Oligoflexus sp.: one gene and its partner. The protein of the gene in region 1 interacts with the protein of each later gene in a pairwise test. Links are inferred from orthologs where the notes say so. Each region holds a gene or a part of one and is shown on either strand. Other genes may lie near its edges. The genes, in order: ruvC and ruvA.

Evidence for each region.
Region 2: the proteins of ruvC (region 1) and ruvA interact in binary tests that used the Escherichia coli proteins (3 or more experiments, as listed by UniProt). The link is inferred for Oligoflexus sp. from one-to-one orthologs.

The regions. Positions count from the first base shown.
Region 1 is NZ_DASTAT010000115.1:7,709-10,807, forward strand. Bases 274-3,046 are described here. They hold ruvC (crossover junction endodeoxyribonuclease RuvC), read right to left. Parts: upstream 2,047-3,046; coding sequence 1,501-2,046; downstream 274-1,500. Other genes in these bases: VFO10_RS24930 (ABC transporter permease), read right to left, coding at 274-475; hemB (porphobilinogen synthase), read right to left, coding at 477-1,478; VFO10_RS24945 (sigma-54 dependent transcriptional regulator), read right to left, coding at 2,331-3,046. Also shown: more of VFO10_RS24930, read right to left, coding at 1-273; more of VFO10_RS24945, read right to left, coding at 3,047-3,099.
Region 2 is NZ_DASTAT010000093.1:54,385-57,579, reverse strand. The notes cover bases 290-3,158. They hold ruvA (Holliday junction branch migration protein RuvA), read right to left. Parts: upstream 2,168-3,158; coding sequence 1,412-2,167; downstream 290-1,411. Other genes in these bases: metK (methionine adenosyltransferase), read right to left, coding at 2,875-3,158; VFO10_RS19960 (hypothetical protein), read right to left, coding at 2,189-2,788; ruvB (Holliday junction branch migration DNA helicase RuvB), read right to left, coding at 342-1,313. Also shown: VFO10_RS19975 (hypothetical protein), read right to left, coding at 1-252; more of metK, read right to left, coding at 3,159-3,195. UniProt on the Escherichia coli protein: The RuvA-RuvB-RuvC complex processes Holliday junction (HJ) DNA during genetic recombination and DNA repair.

The DNA of each region.
Region 1 (3,099 bases):
GGGTTTCCGGCTCCGGTTTGCCTGCGGCTTCGTCGTCGATTTCCTGCTGCAGCACGGCCAGGGCCGTGGGAGGGTCGATCAGATTCTGCATGCTCTGCACCGCTTCACGCTGCTTCGGAGCGATACCCCGCACCAGAACGCCCTGCATGATGGAACCGCTTTTCGCCATGGTCTCGTAATGGATGAAGGGCGAGGTCCCGCGGACTTCATCCGGAAAATCGCGTTCGATGATTTTGGACCATTTCTCGGGATTCGACATGCCGGCCGGATAGCGATAGGCCATGATATGCGCGTTCGCCTGCAAAAAGCGGTTCCGCAGTTCATATTCAAAGCCATTGATCACGGACAGCACCACGATCAGGGCCGCAACCCCAATCGCAAGGCCGAAGAGAGATAGAAAGGTGATCCAGGAAAAAAAGCGATTTTCCCGACTCGATTTCAGGTAGCGAAACGCAGTCCAAGAGGCAAACGACATATCAGCTCCGCAACCATTCCGAGGCTTCAATTGCAAAATAGGTCAGGACAGCATCCGCACCGGCGCGTTTGAAAGCCATCAGGGACTCAAGAACGCAGGCTTGGTAGTTGATCCAACCGTTCTGTCCCGCAGCCTTCAGCATCGCATACTCGCCCGACACCTGATAGACCAGAGTCGGCATTTTGAACGATTCTTTCACACGGTAGATGATATCCAGATAAGGAAGGCCAGGTTTGACCATGACCATATCCGCGCCTTCACGGATGTCGAGGGCGACCTCATGCAGGGCCTCGTTGCTATTGGCAGGATCCATCTGATAGGTCTCTTTGGAACTCTTGCCCAGATTGCCCGCGGAGCCGACAGCATCACGGAAGGGGCCATAGAAGCTTGAGGCGTATTTGGCGGAATAAGCCAGAATCTGCACGAGTGGAAAGGCCGCGTGGTCCAGGGCATTTCGAATGTGGCCGATACGACCATCCATCATATCCGAGGGAGCGACGACATCCGCACCGGCCTGAGCATGACAGACGGCCTGCTTGCAGAGAATTTCGATGGTCTTGTCATTGATGACGTAACCTGTTTCATCAATGATGCCATCCTGTCCGTGGATGGTGTAGGGATCGAGCGCGATGTCGGTGATGACGCCGAGTTCGGGAAAACGTTCCTTGAGGGCGCTGACGGCGCGCGGGACAAGGCCATCGGGATTGTGGGCTTCCTGGGCCATCTTGCTTTTTTTCTCGGCTTCAATCGCCGGAAAGAGCGTCACAGCCGGGATGCCAAGCTCCATGCATTTTTCAGCTGTCTGCAAAAGATTATCGACGCTCAGGCGGAATTGGCCCGGCATCGAAGGGATTTCCATTTTGATGTTTTTGCCTTCGGTGATGAAGACGGGATAGATGAAGTCATTCGGGCTAAGGCTATGTTCGCGAACCAGGCGGCGGCTGAAGTCATTGGAACGGAGACGGCGCAACCGGGTGGCTGGGAACTGACGAGTCGGGAACATGGGCAGGCACTCCCTTGAAGGTTTAACCTAAGGCATCGTGACGAGGTCGCGGCGATGGGCTTCGGATTCCTAAAGATAAGCCATAGGACAACCCGATGGCAACGGCATCACTGGCGTCGTGTGGTAAATCGCCGAGCTCGAATTGCAAAAGATATTTCAACGCCGCGGCAATCTGTTCTTTCGTTGCGTGGCCCTGGCCTGTGATGGTTTTTTTGACTTCAGTCGGCGTGATCTCGGCCACCTGAATCCCGTGGCGTCTGACCGCGGCAATCACCGCGCCGCGTGTTTCACCCAAACGCAGAGCGGAATGAGGGTTGACGCCCGTGAAGGCGCGTTCGATGACGGCGATTTCAGGCTTGTATTGCCCGGTGAGCTGATGAATGGCTTCGTGGAGATAGCCGGTTCTTTCGCTGTGGGGGAGAGTGGGCTTCGATCGGATCACACCCACCGCCACCAGCTGCACGCGCTTTAAATTGATCGCGCCACGGGGCAGCTCGAGCACGCCGAAACCTGTGATTCGGGAACCCGGGTCGATGCCGATAATGCGAAATACGTCAGGGTTCGTCACGGCTGTCTCCTTTGGTTCTCGACATCATAGCAAAGCTGTACGGAATTCATAAGGGTTTCGGCGCGAAGTGTGTAGCCCCGCGCTCCGCGCGGGGTGACGATGGTGCCTGGGATGACGACGCGTGGGTGTGCTTGGGATGACGACGTGCGGGTGGCGCTTGGGATGACGACGCGTGGGTGTGCTTGGGATGATGACGCGTGGGTGGTGCTTGGGATGACGACGCGTGGGTGTGCTTGGGATGATGACACGGCGTCGCGCGCAGGCAAAGCGCGCTTTGCGTGGGCTCAGTGCTGATATTCTTTGGGGTTGATGTTGTATTTTTCGAGCTTGCGAAGCAGCGTGACCTTGGTCATCTGGGTTTGCTCTGCCGTCTGGTTGATGCGGCCGTTGAAGGCCTTGAGGGCGCGTTTGATGAATTCTTTTTCGAACTGCTCTTTGAGTTCGGGATATTTGAGGGAGTTGGCCTCCGTCATCAGCTGCTCGATGGTGCGGAGTTCTTCCTGAAGACGCGTGGTTTCACCCTCACCTTCGGAGTGCGGTTCGTCAAGTTCAGGCGCTTTCTGCTGAATGTGCGGCGGCAGGGAATCGAGATGGATTTCGTCGGTGCCTTCGATGATGAAAGCATGCTCGATGACGTTTTCCAGCTCGCGTATGTTGCCTGGCCAATCGTAAACCTGAAGGGCCTGGACGGCTTCCGGAGTCAGGCAGCGTATATGACGTTCGTGCAGACGATTGAACTTCTCTATCATGAAGACCGAGAGGTCCTCGATATCCTCAAGTCGCTCCCGCAAAGGCTGCAGGTTGATCGGCATCACATTCAGACGATAGTAAAGGTCCGAGCGGAATTTACCTTCCTGCATCATCTTTTCAAGAGGCTTGTTGGTTGCAGAAATAATACGCACATCGACCGGGATTTCCTGGTTGGAACCCACCGGCGTGATCTTCTTCTCCTGCAGAACGCGCAGAAGCTTCACCTGCATCTGCGGGGACACGTCACCGATCTCATCCAGAAAGATCGAACCGCCATTGGCAAACTGGAACTTGCCGAGCTTC
Region 2 (3,195 bases), on another replicon or contig:
AAGTTCGCTTTCCTTGGCCTTGTAAAGCACAGTCCAGGAAATCTGATCCGAAAGCTTTCCACGGAAGATGACTTTCGCACCTTTCAAATTGAAGCTGGTGGTCTTGGTCTGCTTGGCTTCTTCGTTCAAGCCATCGTTGGTATTCAAAACGTTGACTTGATATTCCGCACCAACTTCAATTTCAGGAGCTGCATGAACACTGGAAGCCAAAGCGAGGCCAGCCAAACTCAAGGAAACGTGAGAGACTTTCACAGAGAACCTCCTGGTAAGGATAAAAAGGTGGCCCATCATAGCCACGGCCGGCGCGAAACTTCAAGCTCAATCAAAGTCTGGCTGCGCGGTTAAACCAACTGACTGACAGCTTCGAGGTGTATCAAAGCTTGCGGCGTCAACTCGCGGCCACGCGGTCCACGGCGAATAAAGCCCTGATGCGTAAGAAAAGGTTCATACACATCCTCGATGGTTGTCCGTTCTTCACCAATCGTTGACGCCAGGGCTTCAATGCCTGCCGGCCCCCCATTGTAACGCTCCTGAAGCACACGCAATATACGGCGATCCATGCGATCAAGGCCAGCAAGGTCAATGTTAAGGCGTGTTAGCGTTAAATCAACAATGTCCTTATCCAAACGTTCTACACCATGAAAGTCAGCAAAATCCCGAACCCGACGCAAAAGTCGGTTGGCAATCCGCGGCGTACCACGGGAACGTCGGGCCAGTTCGAACGCGCCCTCTTCTGCCAGTTCCACACCCCAAAGGCCAGCGCTGCGCTGCAGAATCTTCGCAAGCGATGCGGCATCATAAAATTCAAGGTGCTCCTGAATTCCAAAGCGGCTCAGGAACGGCGCGGAAAGACTGGCGACACGCGTTGTCGCACCAATCAGGGTGAAAGGATTGATCGGCATCCGCACGGTGCGTGCCGTCGGTCCTTGCCCCACAAGGATGTCGATGCAGAAGTCTTCCATCGCCGAATAGAGAATCTCCTCCACCGTGATCGGCAGCCTGTGAATCTCATCAATGAAAAGAACTCCACCCGGTTCCACACCAGCCAGGATACCGGCCAGGTCACCAGGCTTATCAATCGAGGGTCCACTCGTCTGATAAAAAGGAACAGCCATCTCATGAGCCACAATTTTTGCAAGCGTGGTTTTCCCAAGACCGGGAGGACCGTGCAAAATAATATGGTCCAAAGGTTTGCCGCGTTTGCGCGCGGCGGCCACATAGACTTCCAGGTTCTGTTTAACCGATTCCTGTCCAGGGTAGTCAACGAAGCGATGCGGCCTGAGCTGCTGCTCCAGGTTCTCGTCAATATCCATAAACGTGGCTTGTGTCAACTCTTCGGTTCGCCGGAGGACAGGTTCCTGCAGCTGAATATGAATAGGATCCATTTCTTTTTGATTCCTTCACGAAACCTTTAAAAAGGCTCGTTCTCGGCAAGACCGAGATCGCGGCCTTTGGCGCCCTTGGTTTCGCGTTTTTTCTGCTCCGTGTTGCCCAAAGCTCCCTGACTCAATTGCTTGAGAGCCTGTCGCATCAGATCAGGAAATGCGAGGTGCGCGGATTCCTTTCTGAGCTTGGCGAGCAGCGGCGTTATAGTTTTGTCTTTGTAACCCAGGTTTTCCAAGGCTGAAAAGAGATCCGAAAAGGTCATGTCTTCGCGTTCACGCCAGTTGTGATCGTGATCCAAAGGCAAGGGCCCATCAAGATCCTCGGAATCGAGTCGGGTCTGCTTATCGCGCAGATCCATCATGTGCGCGGATTTCAGCTTCACGAGTTTGGGCCTAAGATCGACGATGATTTTTTCCGCAAGGCGTGGACCGACACCCGGAACGCTTTCGAACACTTTCACTTCATCATGGGTGACTGCAAGGTCAATGGCATTCACAGTGAGCGTCGAGAGAATGGCCAGAGCCACCTTCGGGCCGACACCGCTCAGGCTCAGGAGGATTTCAAAGGCCTGACGGTCTTCATAGCTACGAAAGCCGAAGAGGCGAATCGCATCCTCGCGCACGTAAGTGTAGATCCAAAGGGAAATCTTCGAGCCCACCATGGGCAGCTGGCAGAGGGTGGAAAGCGGCAATTCCAGACCGTAACCGACACCCTGCACGTCCAGGATGATGCCGGTTGGAAGACTGGCGCAAAAGGTTCCGGTCAGTCGTTCTATATACATGAGTCAATCCAGGAAAGAAGTTCAGTGCAAACGGGTGGGAGGTTCCGTTTCGGCTTCGATATCATGCTCGGATTCAGCATGCAAACGCTCGCGCATTTTTTCATCAACGGATTTGAGTTCAAGCAGGGCCTTGGCGATCCGCTCACTCTCATTCATTCCCGTCGAAACCAAAAGCTCCCGGACATGGCGCAGCTTTTCAAAATCCATCTGGGTCTGCTTGTTGATGGCATCCACCATGGCGTTGAAATTCCGCACGACATAACGCATGTCATCACCGTCGCGAATTTTCATCTGGCCGTACCAACGGCCTTCCTCGACGCGACGAAACTGCCTGACCAACGAATACATGGGTCCGGCCAGCCGATGCGTTATCAAAATTCCCATAAATCCGACCAGGAGAATATTCAAAAGTGCAGCCATCGCCATCACACCCAGGATAGGCCAGGGAAGGAAGCGCGGAATGCGGAGGATTTCGAATTGAAAGAGCGGATAGAGGATCACACTCGTGGTCAGACCTGTGGAGAGAAGACCTACCAATACAGCCGCACCTGTATAACGGAACTGAAAGTCCCTGTTGATCAGGATGAGCCTTTGCTTTTGACGCTGAAATTTTTGCTTCATACCCACCACTATAACTGGCGGTAGGGCGCTTGGGAATCGTAAAGAGGATACGAAAAGGCCCTGCTTCTGCAGGGCCTGTCCGGGCTCTATTTCAAGCAGGCTTTGATGGCGTCGACTTTGTCGAGACGTTCCCAGGGGAAGATGTCGCGACCAAAGTGGCCATAGGAAGCGGTTTTCTTGTAGATAGGACGCAGAAGGTCGAGGCTCTCGGTGATTCCGCGTGGGGTCAAGCGGAACACTTCGCGGATCACGTTGGCCAGCTTCTCTTCAGAAACTTTGCCTGTGCCGTAGGTGTTCACAAAAACGCTGACAGGTTCCGCGACGCCGATCGCATAAGCCAGCTGAACCAGACACTGGTCAGCGGCGCCAGCAGCGACGATATTTTTTGCGATATAACGGCCCATATA